DNA from 2 places in the Paenibacillus sp. FSL W7-1332 genome. Region 2 is predicted to be linked to the other one. Evidence: a T-box and tRNA genes for the amino acid it is inferred to sense, from the RefSeq annotation. Region 2 holds a T-box; the other holds one or more tRNA genes.

Region 1 (11,063 bases), 3.5 Mb from region 2:
GTTCAGAACGTCGTGAGACAGTTCGGTCCCTATCTGTCGTGGGCGTAGGAAATTTGAGAGGAGCTGTCCTTAGTACGAGAGGACCGGGATGGACGTACCGCTGGTGCACCAGTTGTTCCGCCAGGAGCATGGCTGGGTAGCTACGTACGGACGGGATAAGCGCTGAAAGCATCTAAGCGTGAAGCCCCCCTCAAGATGAGATTTCCCAATTAGTAAGACCCCTTGAAGACGACGAGGTAGATAGGTTGGAGGTGGAAGTGCAGCAATGCATGGAGCTGACCAATACTAATCGGTCGAGGGCTTATCCAAATCACCCCAAAAAGTGAAGTGAAGCTTTGAAGCTGACACCGAATACTTTCCGGGGACCCCGATACCACATCGGGTGAATGCTACGGATTCTAATCAACGCAAAGATCGTTTCGTATCTAGTTTTCAGGTGATCAATCACTTGAATTGAATATTGTTCCCTGATAGCTCAGTTGGTAGAGCACTCGACTGTTAATCGAGTTGTCACAGGTTCGAGTCCTGTTCGGGGAGCCATTTATGGAGAGGTGTCCGAGTTGGCCGAAGGAGCACGATTGGAAATCGTGTAGGCGCCAAAAGCGTCTCGAGGGTTCGAATCCCTCTCTCTCCGCCACTATTATTTTAAGCAAGGCCCGTTGGTCAAGGGGTTAAGACACCTCCCTTTCACGGAGGTAACAGGGGTTCGAATCCCCTACGGGTCACCACTTTCTTAATTGCATCAGGGGATGAGAATCCCGTCGGTTCGTCGGAGAATAACTTCGTAAGCAAAGACTTCGCAGTCTCGAACGAAGTGAGAGTATCCCCTACGGGTCACCACTTTCTTAAAAAAACACTTGCTTCTTATATCAGATTTTGATATGATAAAAGTCGCTTTGTTACGGAGGCTTAGCTCAGCTGGGAGAGCATCTGCCTTACAAGCAGAGGGTCGGGGGTTCGATCCCCTCAGCCTCCACCATGATTTATCCCCAAAAAGTGAAGCGCATGCTTCGTAGGTAATTCCGATTACTTTTCGGGGACCCCATACAATCAACCCTTTTAATGACGCGGGGTGGAGCAGTTCGGTAGCTCGTCGGGCTCATAACCCGAAGGTCGTAGGTTCAAATCCTGCCCCCGCAACCAATTTATATCGCGATAGCGATAATGCCTCGTGGAACTGTGGTGTAGAGGCCTAACATGCCTGCCTGTCACGCAGGAGATCGCGGGTTCGAATCCCGTCAGTTCCGCCATTATTTACAACTTTGGGATGAGATGAGTATCCGATATGGGTTCCGTCAAAGTTCGCGAAGAGCTTTAAGGCTCGGTAGCTCAGTCGGTAGAGCAGAGGACTGAAAATCCTCGTGTCGGCGGTTCGATTCCGTCCCGAGCCACCATGTACGTTTTATAACTTTATATGCCGGTGTAGCTCAATTGGTAGAGCAACTGACTTGTAATCAGTAGGTTGGGGGTTCAAGTCCTCTCGCCGGCACCATTCTGGAGGATTAGTGAAGTGGCTAAACACGGCAGACTGTAAATCTGCTCTCTTCGAGTTCGGTGGTTCGAATCCATCATCCTCCACCAGTTTTTAGGGGCATAGTTTAAAGGTAGAACAGCGGTCTCCAAAACCGTTAGTGTGGGTTCAATTCCTGCTGCCCCTGCCAATCGTATCACAGTGTTTCAGTATGGCGGTCGTGGCGAAGTGGTTAACGCACCGGATTGTGGCTCCGGCACTCGGGGGTTCAATTCCCCTCGATCGCCCCATATTACAAAATCATATTGGGGATTAGCCAAGCGGTAAGGCAACGGACTTTGACTCCGTCATGCATAGGTTCGAATCCTATATCCCCAGCCATTGATTTTTATGTTTGCGGACGTGGCTCAGCGGTAGAGCATCGCCTTGCCAAGGCGAGGGTCGCGGGTTCGATTCCCGTCGTCCGCTCCATTTTTATTTCTGGCGCCATAGCCAAGTGGTAAGGCACAGCTCTGCAAAAGCTTTATCCCCAGTTCGAATCTGGGTGGCGCCTCCATTACAAACTTATGTGCCCTTAGCTCAGCTGGATAGAGCGTTTGACTACGAATCAAAAGGTCAGGAGTTCGAATCTCTTAGGGCACGCCATAATGTAAGCCGGTGTGGCGGAATTGGCAGACGCGCGCGACTCAAAATCGTGAGGGAAACCGTGGGGGTTCGAGTCCCTTCACCGGCATCATCAAAAAGGAATGTAGACGATAAACGTCTGCATTCCTTTTTTCGTTGCATCTACATCGATTGCTACTTCGTGATTTAAATATTAGACTCCATTCTGCATGCTATCTCTCCAGTTACCTTTACAGGGGGCTTTTCTATCACCTTCAGATCTTCTTCAAGCTACACTCCTTAAACTAAACTATCATTAGAAACCACGTTCTTTATAGGTAAAACAAAGATGATCCAGCCGGATTCATCTATACAAGCAAACCCTTCGATTAATCGATCCAGTGCAGGGTTGGACGTAGGTCTGTAGAAGGCCCCGCCTTAGGTCTAGGTTCAAAAACCGTCCCCAGGCCGTTTTAGCGAAACTCAAAATTACCTAGAATAGAGTCATAAGGTTGAACAAAAGAAACAACGATCAAACAACAGAAAGGCGGTGTATAAATGAGAAATTCAAAAGGAAATGGAATGAGTATCCTGTTGATTGGTGTAGGGATCTTGGTTCTCCTTGGAGTATTCGGTCCTCTGCTTGGGTGGTTGTTCAGTCTTCTAATTCCAATCCTGATGGTCGCTTTGGGATACTACGGGATCCGGAGAGGTAACACCTTGATGGGATGGGTTATTCTCGGTATCGGTGTGATCTGGTTGATGGGTAAACTGTCTTGGCTGATCGGTCCGATCTTTGGAATTATCTTGATCATCTACGGGTTGTCTCGATTGAAGAATGGTAGACCCCGTTATTGATAAAAACCACTACATTAAATAACATGCATGAACAACAGATCATGATAGATGAGGAGGGCTAAGCCAATATGAGTGTTTTCCGGCGGATAAGAGACATAACCGTAGCAACATTGAATGAAAAGCTCGAGCAGAGCCAGGATCCGGTTCGATTGATCGACCAGTTCCTACATTCAACCAGACAGGACATTGCTGAGGCTGAGAAGCTGCAGCAGCAATGCCAAGTACATTCCAGACAGCTGAAGCAGCAGGTGGATCAAGCCGAATCCATGCGATATAAACGCGAAGAGCAGGCACTGCTTGCACTGAAGGCCGGCGAAGAACATCTTGCCAAGCTGGCATTGCAGGAAAAACTGATCTATGAGGAAAAGATCGAGCAGTATCAAGGCCTGTTGTCCTCAAGCCTGGAGTCGCTAAAAGAAATCGAGGAGCAGCTCGGTGAGCTGCGGATGGAATATCAGACGGTATACAGCAAGCGTCAATATTATGTTGCCCGAGTGGAAACCCTTCGTCTTCAGCAGAAAATGAATGAACGTACGGGCTCCTACGGCGGCGGTCATGACGTACCGAAGATGTTCAATCGCCTCGAAGACCGTATCAGCGACTGGGAACTGGAAGCCAGAAGTCTTCGCGATTTACGCCGCATGGGGCAGGAATACATGGAACAGGCTGGTGAATCGGTCTCCACTGTATTAGAAAAAGAACTTGCCCGCCTGAAGCAAAAGCTGAATAACAGCGGAAAGGAGTAACCATGACTAGATTGTACCGTTCCACCCGAGACAAAATGTTCACAGGGTTGATCGGCGGTATATCCGATCATTTCGGAGTCGAATCTACCCTACTTAGAATCATATTTGTAGTCAGTATCTTTTTCACAGGCGGTACAACGCTGTTGATCTATCTGATTGCATCCCTTGTAGTACCTAAGGAGCCGTATTATCACGATCCGTATGGTCCACAGGGCAGACATGGCGGCGGATACCGTTACAACGATCATCCGGGCCCTGGACCAGGCTACAACAGCTATAATGATTCTTATGGACGTCAAGGCTATCCTAATGAGCATAGTAGCTTTGGTCCCAAATATGACCGTCCCAATGGTACAAGAAACAACGCGTCAACGGATTCCGATCTGGATGCGATGATGAAGGATATTGAAAGAAAAGCAATGCAAAAAGAAATCGAAGAATTGAAGAAAAAACTTTCGAACTATGAGAAGGGAGATAAATAACATGGGAGTATTTAAAAGAATTAAGGATATGACGAAAGCATCGGTGAATGAACTGCTGGATAAAGTAGAGGATCCGATCGTAATGTTGAACCAGTACCTGCGCGACATGGAGGCAGAAATTCATGAGGCAGAGGTAACGGTTGCGAAGCAAATGGCTAATGAGCGTCGTATGAAGCAGCGCGTCGATGAGGCTGTGAAGATGGCGGCACAACGTGAAGCTCAAGCTGAATTGGCTCTGAAGAATGGTCAAGAAGAAGTGGCTCGCAAGCTGCTGGAAGAAAAAATCTATTTCGATCAAAAAGAAACCGAGTACGTGGAATTGCACCTGCAATCCGAGACTCAAGCAAAAGAGCTTGTAGCTCAGCTGCATGAAATGAAAGACGAGTTCTACAAAATGCGCAACAAGCGCAATGAGCTTGTAGCCCGCGCTCAAATGGCTAAAGCGAAGAAGCAAATGTCTCAAGTGAGCAGCTTGCACACGATCGAAAGCGGCAGTGCTTCGATGGGCTTCCATCGCATGGAGGAGAAAATCATGCAAATGGAAGCAGAAGCTGATGTGCTTCGCGCCCCATACCGTCCTAACAACGCAGTATACACAAGCCCGGTGGACGCTGAGAAGCAATTGAAGGTGGATGAGCAGCTGCAAGCTTTGAAAAACAAAATGGGGAATTCTTCGAAGTCCGAGTAATTCCTTAGCAAGTCAGCAAAATAGTATTAAACCGTATTCGAACACCATGTTCATATGATATGCTATACGAATGAGATTGTCGTATAGTACAGGCAAAGCCATACAGTGGGGAACGTCTCACTGATATGGCTTTTCCGAGCTTATATCTTGGCCATCAAGGAGGTGCGACATGGACAGAAACCGCTGGATAGCAGTTGGTTTAATCAGCTTGGGTTTTATTTTGCTTTTCGGCCGATGGTTTGGTTTCTTCACCATTGTCGCCCTGTTACTCATGTTTGCAGGTGTCCTTCAGATCAGGCATGGACATGTGAAGAAGGGATACATTCTGCTCGGAGTAGGTGCCGTACTGCTGCTGCTGGAGCATCTCATGTTGATTATCGGCATCAGCTTGATATCGCTAGGTATTTTTTATGGCAAGTCCAAACGAGCTCATACCACGACGAAATACATTCAGAAGCAGAACTTTATGTCCAACTTTGATTGGGACCGGGCTCCGTGGGTGATGCGCAGTCTGAGTGTGTGGCATGTGCTGGGAGAGGCGGATGTGGATCTGTCCCTGGCCCTTCCGGAGGAACGCCAAACGGTCCTGATGTTCCATGGGATGCTGGGGGATATTGATCTGATGATTCCGGACTACTATGGGGTGGAGATCGAAGCATCCATCCTGTTTGGCTCCATTCATATGGACGACCGGAAGGAAACCGGCATATTAAACCGCGTGCGGTATAAATCACCCAATTATGAGACCAGTGAATATAAAGTGAAATTTATTGTTTCTTATTTGGGCGGAGATTTGAATATAAGAATGACATAATAAACGTAAGTTTTGTGTAAACCATTCAGGAGGGTTGCCCCGTGGAAACGGAAAAGAAAGCAAATATGATTACCCGAAGTATGCGTGAGGGGACCCTTCTGGGATTGGTTGTCATGCTCGTTGTCCTATATTTATTATATACATATGGTTATCTTCAACCGCTTGAGACGTGGAAGAACCGGATCGAAGCCGGCATTACCATCGTATTGCTGCCGATCGGGCTGGGTGCGATCTATGGCTTCTTCCAGGGATACCGGGTAAAACGACGGGTCGATCTTGTGAGGGAAACGCTGGTGAACTGGGAAAAAGGCAGCCTTACGGACGTCATGCCGGACATCGGCGAAGACGAAGTGGGCCGGCTTGGAGAACAGCTGGTGAAGATCAGCAAACGCTGGGAGGATCAGGTGTCTTCCTTGCAGCGGTTATCTACGAACAATGCCCAGCTTGCCGAGCAGGCCAGGGTTACGGCGATTGTGGAAGAGAGGCAGCGTCTGGCGCGCGAGCTCCATGATGCGGTTTCTCAGCAGCTGTTTGCCATCTCGATGACGGCAACCGCTGTGGGCAGGACGCTGGATAAGGATTTTGACAAAGCGCAGCGCCAGGTGGCTCTGATCGAGGAAATGTCGGCTGTAGCCCAGTCCGAGATGAGGGCGCTTCTTCTTCATCTGCGGCCGGTTTATCTCGAAGGAAAGGCACTTGAGCAGGGGCTGCGTGAACTGATTAAGGAATTGCGAATCAAAGTACCTATGGAAATTACGTTTGAAATGGACGATGACATACATTTGCTCAAAGGGATCGAAAATCATCTGTTCCGGATTATCCAGGAGGCCATGTCGAACACCCTCAGACACTCGAAAGCGGAGAAAATGGATATTCGTATTCACCGCAGGCAGAACACCGTTCGGGTGATGCTGCGGGACGATGGGATCGGATTTGAATTGGATGACAAGAAACAGACTTCCTACGGCCTATCGACGATGCAGGAACGGGTGACGGAGATCGGGGGCTCGGTACAATTTATAACAGCACCGGGTAAAGGGACTCGAATTGAGATCGTTGTGCCACTCATAAACGAAGAACGCAAACGGGGGGATGTAGATGGAAACGCCGATTAAAGTGCTGCTGGTGGATGATCATGAGATGGTCCGGATCGGTTTAGCGGCTGTGCTTGGTACAGAGGACGGCATCGAGGTGGTTGGTGAAGCGGGCAGCGGCGAGGAAGGGATACGCTTAGCGCAGGAATATCATCCTGATGTGGTGCTGATGGATTTGGTGATGGACGGAATGGATGGAATCGAGACGACGCGCCAATTGATGAATCAGTTTCCTAATCTTAAGGTCATTGTACTGACCAGCTATCTGGACGATGAGAAGATGTATCCGGTTATTGAAGCAGGTGCGTTCAGTTATTTATTGAAGACATCCCGTGCTTCTGAAGTAGCTGATGCTATACGTGCAGCCGCACGCGGGCAGTCGGTGCTGGAGTCGCAGGTTGCCTCCAAGATGATGAATCGATTCCGGCATCCGCAAAATGAAGCTCCGGCGCATAACGACCTTACGGACCGGGAAATGGAAGTGCTGCGACTGGTGGCGCAGGGCAAGTCGAATCAGGATATTGCTGATGATTTGATTATAGGCATCAAAACCGTGAAGTTTCACGTAACGAATATATTAGGCAAGCTGGGGGTAGAGGATCGAACCCAGGCTGCCATCTACGCTTATAAAAATGGGCTGGCTGAGTAAAGAATGCCGGCTCTTTTTTATGCGATGGTCGTGACATAAACATATCTAAGATGCTGAGATGTTGAGCGTGGTACGAAAGCAGATCCATGATGCGATGCGTAAGTTATAAACATATCCATATAACAATGAAAGGCAGGCTTAAAGACTCCCGGATCGGGAGCTTTTTTTATTTATTGACAGGGAAGAAGGAATCTCTACATACAGCCCGATGAAGGAGCTATTTAAAAAGCGAGGTATAAATCCGCGGTAACGAGGCCATCCTTTTACTAGATTGATAGATTCGAACGGGGAGGCGTGACTGACCATGCGGAAGATGCGTTTACAGATCATTGTGATGATGTTGTTGCTGTGCGGGGCAGCAGCTATGATGGCGGGTTTTGCGGGGACAACGGACAGCAATCGAAACGGATCAGCTCCGCATGCAGGAGAAGCGTCAGCTTCGGGCGGAACGGTAGAAACAGGTGTCAATGGAATAACTAGAGCTGGGGAAGCAGCAGAAAGCGATCTAATACTTCTGGCGGCGCTTGGGCAAGAACATATGGAGCCTTCGGCAATACTCACGGTAAAAATTCAAGGTGAAATGATAAATTCCATATCGAAGGATCAAGCTAAGACAACGGCTGAGCAGCTGGCTCGTACAATGGGGCTCTCCGGGATTACAACGTCCCAGCTTCAGGGAAATGAAGTATTCCAAGCAGAAGGCGTGCTCTCCGGTGTATCGGTGCATCTGGACTGGGCTTTCACGAAGGAGGGTCATAGCTATGTCAGAGCCATGCTTGTAGGAGAAGCAGCTGGACAGTCCCGGGAAATGATGACCCTGCAGCAGCAGATTCAAGAGATGATGAAGCAAGCAGGCATATCGAACTCCTGGAATGCGTCCATTCAAGGATATGCATCGGAGACGGCTAGCGTTGATGGAACGATGGCTCAGGTAGAAGAGGCAGTAGCCCAAAAACTCTCGCTTCGCCCCGTTGAGGATTATGCAGATGACACAACACAAAGCCGTTCATATGAGGTTCCTTCACTGGGCGCTTTTGTGATGAGTGGCGACACGCCGATTCATATGCAGATCGCGGTGCATGAAGATTCGATGAAGAAAAGTAGTAGAATAACGATCGGATTTCCCGTCATTACAATAGAATATTGAAAATGATTTCTGAAACTCGGATGAAAAAATGCGGAATGTGATAGCATACTTGAAATGAATATGCTAAAATGTCATCACATCGAGTTAAGTGCCGATGCATAAAAATACACTATAATTCATAGAAAGAATGAGGAGCCATGGCTGAAAATCAAAATCTAGATACAATGAAGACACCGGGAGCTGTATTTTTCATCTTTGGAGCGACTGGTGATTTGGCAAGACGTAAGTTGTTTCCGGCGATCTACAGTCTTTATCGTGAAGGAAAACTGGATGAGGATTTTGCGGTAATCGGCGTGGCGCGGCGTCCGCGCACCCAGGAAGAGTTTCGGGAGGACGTGTATCGTTCAATTCAGGAATTCTGCCGATATAGTTCGGAACAGGATAGTGAATGGAATGCATTTGCACAACATTTTGAATATAAATCTTTAGATATTAACAATATTGACGGTTTCCGTGAGCTTCGCGAACAAACGGAGCAATTGGAAACAAAATTTAATATACCGGGCAACCGCTTGTTTTATCTGGCGCTTGCACCGGAATTGTTTGGCAGCGTATCGTTTAACCTGATGAAGGGCGGTATGCTCGACGGAGAAGGCTGGAACCGTCTTGTGATCGAGAAGCCGTTCGGCTACGATCTGGAGTCGGCTGCCAAGCTGAACGAAGAGATCCGTAAAGTGTTCAAGGAAGAAGAGATCTACCGGATTGACCATTATCTGGGTAAAGAAATGGTACAGAACATCGAAGTTATACGTTTTGCGAATGCTTTCTTCGAGCCGCTGTGGAACAACAAGCATATCGCCAACATCCAAATCACGCTTGGTGAAACGGTTGGTGTCGAGGAGCGCGGCGGGTACTATGATCATGCAGGCGCTCTAAGGGATATGGGCCAGAACCATATGCTACAGCTGCTGACTATGATTGCGATGGAGCCGCCTAGCCGACTGCTTGCAGAGGATATCCGCGACGAGAAGGTGAAGGTGCTTCGCTCCTTGCGTCCGTATGCCACGCATGAAGAAGTGAAGAACAACGTAGTTCGCGGTCAGTATACGAGCGGTTCCGCGGGTGGCAAAGATCTGCCGGCATACCGTGAAGAGGACAAAGTGAATCCGGAATCCAATACGGAAACCTATTTTGCCGCCAGAGTCTTCGTGGATAACTTCCGCTGGGCTGGCGTACCGTTCTATATCCGTACGGGCAAACGTCTCCCGGTTAAGACAACCGAGGTGGTTGTCGAGTTCAAACGGATGCCAACCAACGTATACCTGGGCCAAAAGCATTCCCTGGAGCCTAACCTGCTCGTTATTCGCGTCAATCCGATGGAAGGCATTTACGTGAAGATTAACGCGAAGAAGCCGGGATCTGAATCCGAGATCGCTCCTGTAGCGATGGACTTCTGCCAAAGCTGCATCGTGGGCATTAATTCTCCTGAGGCGTATGAGCGTCTGCTGCATGACGCTGCTCGTGGAGACTCCACCTACTTTACGCGCTGGGATGAAGTGGCTTCGGCATGGTCCTTCGTGGATCGTATCGCCAGCGCATGGAGAGAGAACCAGGGCGAGCTGGAATCGTATCCTGCTGGATCGTGGGGACCTGACAAAGCGGATGAGCTGTTGAAGGAAGACGGATTCCACTGGTGGCCGGTAAACGGTCAGCTTGAGGATAATGTGGTGTGGTTCAAAAACTAAGATCATTTTCTAAAATTTACGTGTTAAAAATCATCCTCATGCGCATGGCGCATGGGGATGATTTGCGTATAAATTGTGGTACAATGATATACATGACTTTAGTTACGAAGGGATAAGTGAAATGGCAAAGCAAATAGATGAACTGCAGCAGGAAGTGGATAAGCGCCGCACGTTTGCGATTATTTCCCACCCTGACGCCGGTAAAACAACACTGACCGAGAAGCTGCTCTTGTTTGGGGGCGCCATTCGTCTGGCTGGATCGGTTAAAGCTCGTAAAGCGAGCAAGCATGCAACGAGTGACTGGATGGAGATCGAGAAGCAGCGGGGAATCTCGGTTACCTCGTCTGTTATGCAATTTGATTATTTAGGGCATCGGATTAATATATTGGATACGCCGGGTCACCAAGACTTTAGTGAGGATACCTATCGTACGCTGACCGCCGCTGACAGCGCCGTCATGTTGATTGACGTAGCCAAAGGGGTCGAGGCCCAGACCATCAAGCTGTTTCAGGTTTGTGCGAAGCGGGGCATTCCGATCTTTACCTTTATCAACAAACTCGACCGCGAAGGGCGCAGCCCGTTTGATCTGATGGAGGAGCTTGAGCAGGTTCTCGGCATCCGCTCCGTACCGATGAATTGGCCGATCGGCTCCGGGCGTGACCTGTGCGGCGTGTACGACCGGGTTAAAAATCAGGTTGAATTGTTCCAGGGCGACGACCATTCCACGATTAAGGTACAGAAGGTCGAAGGCTATGAGGATCCGATCATTCGCGAGATGGCAGGCGATTACCTGCATGATCAGTTATGTCAAGACCTCGAGCTGCTG
Region 2 (11,063 bases):
CATCGTTGTCGCCCGGTACTTCGAATCCAGGCGCTGTGCCGCCCACAATGGCGCTTGGCTCAGATACTTTGCCGGCAACGTCAACGGCGACAACGTAATAAGAAGTAAACATTCCGTCAGCTCCAAGTCCCGAGAAGACAAGACTCTCATCGCCAAGCACGACCTGCCCTTGATGTGTATACGGACTTCCGTTAACGGACTTAAAGAGCCGGTATCCGACAACATCAGGAGATCCGCTGGCATTAAAGCTGATCGAGCCGCTGCCCATCGAATAATGAACATTTTTCGGTGGAGTAGGGGCTTTGCCATCATCCGTTCTAGGGTCGAGCCTGCTTGGCATCCCTTTCTTCGCGTCCTGCGGCAGATAAGATTCCAGTGATCTCTTTTCACCTTTCATGACCTTCAGGGCGTTCTGCAGCTCTATAATCAGCTCATCAATGGGTTTCTCACGCTTGATTACGATTTGTTCTCTCAACATATCCAGAGGCGTTGCTTCATGTGGAATGTAATTTACACCCCGATAGGTGATATATTTCGCTTTTGCGATGCCATCATCGCTTTCGGTAGGCACAAACTTCACATTAAACAGATCCGTTACGAATCTGTCCGTTAAGGCGGTCGGCAGTTTGCCGCTGTACGCCGAAACCGTTTTGGAGGTTATGCCTTCAGGCTTCTCAAACGTTTTGGTTGGGAACAGATCCGGCTTAACGTCGGTTGCTTCGTTCATGATTCTTGCCCAAATGGCCTGTGCGTGCTTGCGCTGGTCTCCAACGAGCGTATTTTTTTGTTCTTTGTATCCGACCCATACGCCAAGCGTCACATCAGGTGAGTATCCCATGAACCAGACATCCCCGTAGTTCTGGGTAGATCCGGTTTTACCAACGACCGGAACCTCATTGAATTTCTTGTACGTGTCTCTGACCTTGCTGCCTGTTCCGTTCGTGATGACGGTTCGGAGCATATCCGTCATAAGATACGCTGTCTGCTCGGAGAACACCTGCTCCGGTTTTACTTCATGTTTATAGACAATATTGCCTTTGGAATCCACGATTTTCTCAATCATGAAAGCATCCGTGAATTTGCCTTGATTGCCGATGGAACTGTATGCATTGGTGAGTTCTTCTACTGTCACGCCGTAATGAAGCCCGCCGAGTACACCTGTTGAAGCGTTATAATCGTCTTCCTCCAAGGTAGTGATACCCAGCTTCTTGGAAAACTCCCAAGCCTTCTCGATTCCGACCGTGTTGTTAAACAGTTTGAGGGCCACCGTATTGGTCGAATCGTTCAATGCCTGTCGTGCCGTCATCAATCCTCTGTACCCGGTGTACGAGTTTTTGGGAATATGGAACACTTTGCTGTAGTCCTTTAAGATGATCGGTGAATCGTCCACCACGCTGGCAGGTTGAATCGCTCCCGAATCGAGTGCCGGTAAATAGGCGGCAATAGGTTTCATGGCAGATCCAGGTTGTCGTTTCATTTGTGTGGCGTAATTCATTTGTTCTGTGTTAAAATCCCTGCCCTCAATCATGCCGAGAATGGCGCCGGTTTTGTTGTCGATCATCATCGCGGCGGTTTGTTCCATTCCTTTTTCCTGGCTGTCAGGCAAGTAGTTGCTGTCATCCTCCGCGATGGAGCGCATGGTCTTGTATAATGTCCGGTCGATGGTGGTGTAAACACGGTAACCGCCGGTGCTGAGCTGGGCCCGGGAAGCATCCATCAGATCGGAGTTCGCTTGTGTGCCTTTTGCGTTCTCTTCCGCTTCCTCGCTCAGCTGCATCAGAATATTCGATGCTTGACGTTCTACTTCCATCATGAGATAAGGATAAGTCACATAGGCCTTCTGCGTGCGAGGAGCAAGCGATTTTTTGATATCGAATGCCTTGGCCTCTTCATATTCGGCTTGTGTTATTTTGCCTTCTTCCAGCATGCTTGCCAGCACGCGGTGTTGCCGGTTTACTGCCCGTTTAAATGCTTTCTCGTCAAATTCTCCTTTGCCGTTGAAGGCCGAGTAGGAGGATGGAAGCTGCGGCAGACCCGCCAAATATGCAGCTTGAGCCACGTTCAGATCATCCAGCTTGTTGATGTTGAATATTCCTTTTGCGGCAGCCTTGATCCCGAACAGCTGGTATCCGCTGGAACCATTCCCGTAAGGAACCTTGTTCAAGTAGGCTGTTAAAATTTGGTCTTTACTCAAAAAGCGTTCCATCCGCATGGCAAGCAGCATTTCTTTTACCTTGCGGTTATCGGTTTTGTCGCGACTTAAAAAAGTGAGCCTGGCCAGCTGTTGCGTCAACGTGCTGCCGCCGGTTTGAACCGGTTCGTTCAGGACGCGTTCTTTTACGGCGCGAGCGGTACCTTTTATGTCAACACCCTTATGTGTATAAAAACGGTTGTCTTCTATGGATACGACGGCATCCTTAACAAACTGGGGAATATCCTTGAATTCCACAGGTCGTCTGTCTTCTTCGGTTCTAAGCTGCCCGATCGGTGAGCCATCCGCGAAGTAGGCGAAGCCCGTTATGGCATTGTCGTTCACCGTATTCTCGATGAGAGCTCTGGATCTTACCGGCTCATTCTCAACAATAGAGGTCACGTAGCCAGCTACGGCTCCTCCGGCGAACAAAACGCCCATCAGACCCACCACAAAGAGCCATCCGATGACGGATCCGAGCACCCGCAGAAAGGACCGTTTACGCGGTTTCTTCTGTTTTTCAGGCTCTTGTTTTTTCTCCTCAACCATGAATGTATACTCCTCCTTTTAACGCACCTATTATAGCATAAATCGAAGGTTTTGAATCATGTGTCCCTATATAGCGTGTCCTTTTTTGAGGAAGATTGACTTTTTCGGAAAGCATATGATACAAATAATGCAAAGTTCATATCGTGAAAAGCTTTGAAGGACCCCAGTAGAAGGCGGAGCCTTTCGTTTCCAGAGAGTCGGTGGGTGGTGCAAACCGATAACGAGCCCCTTTGAATTACCGTCCGGAGCTGACCGGGGGAAAAGGAGCCGTACACCTGTGCGGCTGTTACAGTAGTCCGGTTCCGGGATGACAACCCGTTATGGCAATGAAGTGAGAATCCGTTCCTTGTGGTAACGGATTCTAATTAGGGTGGTAACGCGAGCGCTCCTACTCGTCCCTTGGGATGAGTAGGAGCTTTTTTGCGTTCATAAATAGAGGGAGGCTTGCGGAAACATGAAGTGGGATGGTATATCGAACGTTCAGCAGCAAGAGGTGGAACGGCAGATGGAGGTGATCTCCCGTGGAGCAGTGGAGATCATCCCGGAAGAAGCGATGAGGCAGAAGGTGATGAAATCGGTTGTAACCGGCGAGCCGCTGCGCGTGAAGCTGGGAATGGACCCGTCAGCGCCCGATCTTCACGTCGGGCATACCGTCGTGCTGCAGAAGCTGCGTCAGTTCCAGGAACTCGGACATGAAGTACAGCTCATCATTGGGGACTTTACCGGCAGAATCGGAGATCCGACAGGCAAATCCGATACGCGTAAGCAGCTGTCGGAAGAAGATGTTAGACGGCATGCGGAAACGTACAAAAAACAAATATACAAGGTATTGGATCCTGAAAAAACGAAGGTATATTACAACTCCGAGTGGCTTGCGCCGATGACTTTTGCCGATGTGGTCAGCTTATCGGCAAAGGTGACGGTGGCACGGATGCTCGAGCGCGATGATTTTACCAAACGGTATCAGAGCGGGCTTCCGATCAGCATCCATGAATTTTTTTACCCGTTGATGCAGGGGATGGATTCTGTGGCGCTTAAGACCGATGTCGAGCTTGGTGGGACGGATCAGAAGTTTAACTTGCTGATGGGACGCACCCTGCAGAAGGAGTATGGCTCAGAGCCTCAGGTTGCAATCACGATGCCGCTTATTGAAGGGCTCGACGGCGTACAGAAGATGAGTAAGAGCTTGGGCAATTACATCGGTATCGATGAAGAGCCGAATGAGATGTACGGTAAGTCCATGTCCGTTCCGGATGAGCTCATGCTCAAATACTTCAGCTTGGCCACGGATATGGCAAGTGAGGAGGTAACCAGCTTGGAGAAGGGGCTCCGGGACGGAGTTGTCCATCCCCGGGATGCCAAGATGAGTTTGGGGCACAGACTCGTTTGCATGTATCATGGGCGGGAGGCTGCGGATGCTGCACAGCAGCATTTTGTGACGGTATTCCAGCAGAAGGCACTTCCTGAAGACATTGAGGTTTACATGGTACCCGAAGGAGAATTGAAGGAAGGAAAGATTATGCTTATCAATCTACTGACACTGCTCGGTTTTGCCGCTTCCAATGGCGAGGCTAGACGGAGCATTCAGCAGGGGGCCGTAAAATGGAATGGGGAGAAATGCAGCGACATTTACGGTGAGATCGTGCCTCAGGATGGGGATGTGGTTCAAGTGGGCAGGCGTAAATTTGCCAGACTGAGGCTTTCTTAAGCTTATTGAACCTGAAGAGGATTCAATGAGACAGCAAAAACCCTGAAGGCCAAGGCCTTCAGGGTTTTTAGATTCCGAGTTCATCTTAACGGTTGTAGAATTCGACGATTTGTTTCTCATCGATATCTTGGGAAAGTTCGGAACGTTCTGGAAGACGGATGTATTTCCCTTCCATTGCTGCTTCATCAAATTCGAGGTAAGCTGGAAGATGTACACGGTTAGCCAAAGCTTCCTTGATGGAGGAAAGGCCGCGGCTTCTTTCACGAAGACCGATTACATCGCCAGTGCTTACAGCGTAAGAAGCGATATCGACTTTCTTGCCGTTCACAGTCACGTGACCGTGAGCTACCAATTGGCGAGCACCCGCACGGGAATTGCTGAAGCCAAGACGGTAAACCAGGTTGTCCAGACGGCTCTCAAGCAGGAACATAAAGTTCTCACCAGCGATACCTTTCATGCCAGTTGCTTTGTTAAACAGGGTTTTAAATTGCTTCTCGCCCAAGCCGTACATATGACGCAGCTTTTGCTTTTCTTGAAGCTGCATACCATAGTTGCTGACTTTTCTCCGTTGGTTAGGACCATGCTGACCTGGAGGGAAAGGGCGTTTAGCCAATTCTTTACCTGTACCGCTCAGGGAGATTCCCAGACGACGGCTTAATTTAAATTTAGGACCGGTGTAACGTGCCATGTTATATAGACTCCTTTTTAATTAAAGTTTCATTAGGGCTCTATTTGCGCCGTATTTGTTTGCTCTACCGAAATCGCCGGAAGATCTGCCAGGAAAGTTCAGCCGCTGTCCTGTCAGTAACAAATAACGTGAGGGTGACACAACCCGCCCAAATTCATGGAATGCATTGCATTCTTACTCAACAATAAATATTATATGAAGTAATGATATAAAGTCAAGTTCAACCTGCAACTTACTATAACTTGGATTTTGTCTAATTTTGTCGATAGGTCCATGGACCTAAAAATATTGTGAAAAACGCATAAATTTTAATGCAAAAATGGGTAGAAAAGAGTAAGATGATATTGGATTAAGTAGTCTCATTTATCTAGTTACATATTGTAACATCTATCTGGTGTTTATGCAGCACCCTCCCAACATGTTGAACAGCTGGGTTACCGCCATTCATGCGGCAGCCAAATGGATCCTTACATTATGAATCGGAACGCCAGTCTTGGATAGGCCTTTTATAATGGTGCAAAGGAGCGCCCAATATGTCAGAAGATCAACGGAAAGTGTATGAAAGCTCTCCCGGCTCTGCAGTTATGTTTCATGATGCCGAGCCAATTCCTGGAAACGAGCCTTGCTTTTGGCTTCAGAGCTTGGATATTACACCTCATGATTTCCCTTATATTCAGCCTCTCATATCAGACAGCTATCTGGAGTGGCTAAGAGAAAGCGCAGGCACACAGGCGATGAAGAAATTCAGCTGGGCCCTTCTTTCTCATGAGGGAGCTTGGCTGACAGGGGCTTCCGATATAACGGAATACCTTAATGTAAGTGAAGATGAGACATTATCGCTTGCTTTGAACACCAAGGAAGCGGCGCAAGGAATGGGAAAGGGTTCGTTTGAGGGAAGCGTGCTGTGCGCTGTCCCGCTCTTCACTCGCATTCATGGTGATGTATTTGCGGTGATGGTCAGTGTTTCCTCACAGGCAATGGAGCCGGAACAATCACTTATGCTGACAGAAACATACGCCTTATTGTTTCGTTCCTGCTTCTATCGGAAGCTGGAGTACGTGTTTGCTGATGATCTGGAGAAAGTCCACACCCAAGCTGAGCGTGAGGTGCACAGGCGTTCCATCATGTTTCAGTATGTCAAACGGATGCATATCCAGATTGATGTGGACAGCGTGCTGGTGGAGGCTATCGACAGTGTCCTGGCGCTGTATCCCAAGGCCAAAGTCGAATTGTTTATGTCTCAGGACCATGAGAGTGGACATCCGCTTGTACGTCCTCTGCTGCTTCATCATTGGCAGAAAGAGGTTTATGTGCGGACATTTATGGAGGGTACCCTCACGATTGATGAACATGAGGAATCCGATTCGATCGTGGAAATCGGGATTCCCATGGGAGGCAAGCAGGGCGTTTATGGCGTACTCCATGTGGAAGTGGACAAGTCCGAGCTGCCCGATATGGATCTGGAGCTGCTCGGGATGATGGCCGACGCTGCCGGCACCGCGTTTGAGAATGCCAAATTGTACGAGCAGTCCAATCTGATGATTCATGAGCTCCGTATGATTAATGAACTGACACAGCGGTTGAACAAAAGCCTGCATTTGGCGGAGATATTTCAGTTTGCCAACCATGAGCTGCTAAAGATTCTTGAAGCCGATTACTGCTGCATTTTGATTTATAACGAGGAGCTTGGCGGTCTTGAAGTGGTATCCTGCAACGCCGAGTGGCTTGCCAAGGAGGTCTTTGAGAAGGATTATGGTTTGGGCGGCCTAGTCTATCATTCGAAGGAGCCCCTCATCCTGTCAGACTATCACGAAGAACGTCCGGCGGAATCCAGGCTTATGGAGAGCACCCATTCCAGCTCGATGATTGCTACTCCGCTAACCGTTAACGGTGAGGTACGGGGCGTTGTTCTTCTCACCCATGCGAAGCCGCATTATTTTTCCTATGACAGCTATCGGCTGCTTCAAGCTCTGACCAGCCATATTGGTCTGGCTATCGGCAATGCTTTTCTGCATGCGGAAGTGAGGAGAATGGCTAACCGGGATATGCTGACTGAACTGTATGCGAGACATTATCTTGACGAAATGATCCATGAATGTCAGAACCGTGATTTTTGCGGTTCTCTCATCGTTGTGGATATCGATGAATTCAAGCAGGTCAATGATACGTTCGGTCACCAGCGGGGGGACAAAATTCTGAAGCAGGTCAGCAGCATCGTGAAGACAACGATACGGCACAGCGATATTCCAGCCCGCTGGGGCGGTGAAGAGCTTGCCGTGTATTTGCCGGGACTCGGCATTCAACAGGCAATGCAGGTCGCCGAACGGATTCGCATAAGGGTATCGGAAGAGACCGATCCCCGCGTAACGGTGTCCTGCGGAATTTCCGAATGGAACTGGACCAATGACAAGATCAGCGTAGAGTCTCTCTTCTATCGAGCGGATATGGCCCTTTACGAAGCGAAGAATGGCGGCCGCAACCGGATTGTCGTGGAGAGGGCGGAAGCTGAAATCGGACTGGATTAAAAACCCTGCAGCTATTTAGTGGCTGCAGGGTTTTTTCTGTAATCTGCATAATGTAAGGGGCCGCGGATAGCCTAAGAGCAAGATCAACGAGAGGCTGATGATTATGAGAATGAGAAGATCACGGAGCGTCATCGGAATGGTTTTGTTTGTCTTTTGCCTAACCGGATGTGCCTGGCAGGAGCAGTTGTCTGCCGAAGAGTCGTTTAACCGTGCCCTGTCGGGGCTGTCGGGCGTTGATAATTTTTCTTTTCGGGGAGAAGCAGCGATTCGGACCGGAGAAAACGGACCGTTTCAGCAAAGTTTGGCATTTGAAGGCAATCTGCAGCATCATACGGATTTGACACTATCATCAAGGGACAAAGGGACAACAATACAGAAGAATAAGGTATCAGCGGATTCGGTATATAAATCTGATGGACTTACAGTGGCACTGAAGCGCAAAGAAGGCAAGTGGAGCACGCTGTCATCGGAACATGCCGAAGAAATGTGGATCACCCGCTTGAATCCGCTGGAACTGCTGGAGTATATCGGAAAGTCGGAGAAGACGGTGACCCAGGAACTGGGGGCGGCAAGAGGAACCAAGGTGCTGCGCATCGAGCTGTCACCCGAGGCGGCAGCCAATATGGTCTATGGATCGCTGGATGAGCAGATGAAGGCGCTGGCTGCGCGGATCGAACGCAAAGGGGATCCGCTGTATAGTGCAGATCCTAAGGTTCGTAAACGACTGAAGGCCGTCTGGCAGCGTGACTATAATGAAATGAAGAACATGCTCAGCAAGGCGGATGCCGTTTCGGTCTCTCATGTAACGATTAACAACAAAAAACAGCTTCCTACCAAACTGACTATGGAACGAACGTTGTTTTTTGTTGACGAGCAGGGCAGAACTCGCACGGAAACGCTGCTGTCCGATGTTACTTTTACCGGTTATTGAAGGATCAGCCATGAAAATTTTTTTAACGATGAACGCTGACTTCGAGTTGGTTGCATGCTACAATAATTTATAAATTTACCGCTGTTCAATTCATATGTAGGGGAACAGTCATCATAAGGAGGATATGACATATGCGTGATCCCAGAATTCAAAAACTGGCTCAAAATCTCGTGAACTATTCGGTAGATATGCAGCCAGGCGAAAATGTGCTCATTGAAATGATCGGATCGGAGCGCGATCTGCTGAATGCCATCATTGAGGAGGTTTCGAATCAAGGCGGCCGTCCGTTCGTGCAATTGACAGATCGCACGGTTCAACGGGCCATGCTGAAGAAAGCAAACAAGGAGCAGCTTGAGCTGTGGGCTGAGCTGGATCTTGAGCGCATGAAGAAAATGGATTGTTACATCGGTATCCGCGCAGGCGAGAACGTCAACGATATGGCTGACGTGCCTGAGGAAAACATGAAGCTGTACAATGCGCTTTACTCGCATCCCGTACATAGCGAAGAGCGTGTCAAGCGTACGAAATGGGTGGTTCTCCGCTATCCGAACGCCAGCATGGCGCAGCTTGCCAACACCAGCACGGAGGCGTTTGAGGATTTCTACTTCGATGTGTGCAATCTGGACTATTCCAAAATGGACCGCGCGCAGGATCCTTTGGCCGAGCTGATGAGGAATACCGACAAGGTTCGCATCGTGGGACCGGGAACGGACCTCAGCTTCTCGATCAAGAACATCGGCGCGGAGAAATGCTCCGGCCAGAAAAACATTCCGGATGGCGAGGTATACACAGCGCCTGTTCGTGATTCGGTTAACGGAACGATCGCTTACAATACACCGACTCTTTACAATGGCGTCACCTTCGAAAATATTAAATTCCGCTTTGAAAACGGAAAAATCGTCGAAGCAACAGGCAGCGACACGAAGCGGCTGAACGAGATCCTTGATGCGGACGAAGGTGCAAGATATATCGGCGAGTTTGCCATCGGCTTCAACCCGTACATTTTGACACCGATGAAAGATATTCTGTTTGACGAGAAAATCGCAGGTAGCCTGCATTTTACGCCAGGTCAAGCATATGATGTAACAGACAACGGCAATCGTTCCTCGATTCACTGGGATCTCGTGCTGATCCAGCGTCCGGAGTACGGCGGCGGGGAAATCTACTTTGATGACCGTCTCATTCGCAAGGATGGTATATTTGTTATTCCAGAACTGGCAGCGTTAAATCCGGAAAATCTTAAATAGATTGGAAAAAATGTTGCATAAGAAAACGGATTCAATGTATCATGAAGGTGCAGTGATGAGCTTTATTCAGATCCTAAAGTTACGGAGGGATTCGTATGTCCAATAACAATCAATCTATCGTAGAAATTTCACAAACCGCCAGCCAGTTCTCATCCTCCATCGTTTTACAGGCGGAGAACAAGTACATTGATGTTAAGAGCATCTTGGGTCTGTTCACAACGCTTGTCAACAGCCAAAGCTATGAATTGCATGTACATGGACCTGATGCTGATGCAGCTAAAAAGGCAATGATCGACGTATTCACCAAGCATGGTTTGAATGTATCCGTCGTGGCTGAATAACAGTCGCCAAAAACACCCTTCCATAGAATGGAAGGGTGTTTTTTCGTAGAGAAAGGGTCTATTTTGTTCAGGTCCTTGTATTGAGAAACGATTTCGACTAATATTAAAGATAGTAACTGTGCTGTGATTTTTGACATAGGGGGGAAGATCATGACTTCATCTGATTTACAGGAACAGCTGAATCTCAAAGCGATCAGTCTTCTACATGAAGATGCAGATAAAATCCTAAAGCTTATTGAAGTACAGATGGAGAATCTGGCGACCCGTTATTGCCCTCTCTATGAGGAAGTGCTGGATACCCAAATGTACGGTTTTTCAAAAGAGGTTGATTTCGCGGTGCGGGCCGGGCTTCTTCCGGAAAGTACGGGAAAGCAGCTGATCAGCAAGCTTGAACGCAATCTGGCGGTCCTGTACGAAGCCATGAATCAATCCAAATAGCCTGTACTCGTACAGGCGCATACATAGAGAAACGCATGTCGCACTCAGGCGGCATGCGTTTTTTTCTTGTGGATAGGATGGCATCGCACGACGTATGCAGCTGTGCGGGCGGACCGTTTCCTACGCTTAGACGAGGAAGAACGAGACGCCCAGTATGACGTATACGGCGAGCAGCAGAAGGCCTTCATACCAGTTGGATGCACCGTCCTGCGTTATGGATCTGGCAATGAATACGGCGACGCCGATGGCGACCAGCTCCAGCGTGGTGAACACGAGATCCATCGTATCTCCGAGAAAGAAGCTTATAAACACAAGCACGGGAGCAACGAACAGGGCGATCTGCAGGCTGCTGCCAACGGCAATTTCAACGGCGGCGCCGATTTTGTTCTTCATCGCCAGCATGATAGCTGCACTATGTTCGGCGGCATTACCGATAATCGCTACC

The links. The T-box of region 2 lies ahead of tyrS (tyrosine--tRNA ligase). A T-box ahead of a tRNA ligase gene usually reads a tRNA of that ligase, here a tRNA-Tyr.
Region 1: it encodes a tRNA-Tyr, which carries the amino acid that the T-box ahead of tyrS (tyrosine--tRNA ligase) is inferred to sense. The anticodon was not compared.

The regions. Positions count from the first base shown of each region.
Region 1 covers NZ_CP150209.1:6,368,558-6,379,620, reverse strand. The annotation lists rRNA gene MKX98_RS29080 (23S ribosomal RNA) at 1-309, shown strand, start outside; tRNA gene MKX98_RS29075 (tRNA-Asn) at 465-540, shown strand; tRNA gene MKX98_RS29070 (tRNA-Ser) at 546-637, shown strand; tRNA gene MKX98_RS29065 (tRNA-Glu) at 654-728, shown strand; tRNA gene MKX98_RS29060 (tRNA-Val) at 904-979, shown strand; tRNA gene MKX98_RS29055 (tRNA-Met) at 1,067-1,143, shown strand; tRNA gene MKX98_RS29050 (tRNA-Asp) at 1,174-1,250, shown strand; tRNA gene MKX98_RS29045 (tRNA-Phe) at 1,319-1,394, shown strand; tRNA gene MKX98_RS29040 (tRNA-Thr) at 1,417-1,492, shown strand; tRNA gene MKX98_RS29035 (tRNA-Tyr) at 1,497-1,581, shown strand; tRNA gene MKX98_RS29030 (tRNA-Trp) at 1,588-1,661, shown strand; tRNA gene MKX98_RS29025 (tRNA-His) at 1,686-1,761, shown strand; tRNA gene MKX98_RS29020 (tRNA-Gln) at 1,778-1,852, shown strand; tRNA gene MKX98_RS29015 (tRNA-Gly) at 1,868-1,942, shown strand; tRNA gene MKX98_RS29010 (tRNA-Cys) at 1,954-2,027, shown strand; tRNA gene MKX98_RS29005 (tRNA-Arg) at 2,040-2,116, shown strand; tRNA gene MKX98_RS29000 (tRNA-Leu) at 2,125-2,204, shown strand; gene MKX98_RS28995 (hypothetical protein) at 2,633-2,932, shown strand; gene MKX98_RS28990 (PspA/IM30 family protein) at 3,001-3,678, shown strand; gene MKX98_RS28985 (PspC domain-containing protein) at 3,681-4,160, shown strand; gene MKX98_RS28980 (PspA/IM30 family protein) at 4,162-4,848, shown strand; gene liaF (cell wall-active antibiotics response protein LiaF) at 5,018-5,662, shown strand; gene MKX98_RS28970 (sensor histidine kinase) at 5,704-6,777, shown strand; gene MKX98_RS28965 (response regulator transcription factor) at 6,761-7,405, shown strand; gene MKX98_RS28960 (YwmB family TATA-box binding protein) at 7,710-8,552, shown strand; gene zwf (glucose-6-phosphate dehydrogenase) at 8,690-10,237, shown strand; gene MKX98_RS28950 (peptide chain release factor 3) at 10,359-11,063, shown strand, end outside.
Region 2 covers NZ_CP150209.1:2,349,215-2,360,277, forward strand. The annotation lists gene MKX98_RS10265 (transglycosylase domain-containing protein) at 1-2,740, opposite strand, end outside; T-box leader at 2,885-3,143, shown strand; gene tyrS (tyrosine--tRNA ligase) at 3,195-4,448, shown strand; gene rpsD (30S ribosomal protein S4) at 4,534-5,136, opposite strand; gene MKX98_RS10280 (sensor domain-containing diguanylate cyclase) at 5,670-7,661, shown strand; gene MKX98_RS10285 (hypothetical protein) at 7,765-8,592, shown strand; gene MKX98_RS10290 (aminopeptidase) at 8,724-9,839, shown strand; gene MKX98_RS10295 (HPr family phosphocarrier protein) at 9,935-10,180, shown strand; gene MKX98_RS10300 (YlaN family protein) at 10,331-10,618, shown strand; gene cax (calcium/proton exchanger) at 10,745-11,063, opposite strand, start outside.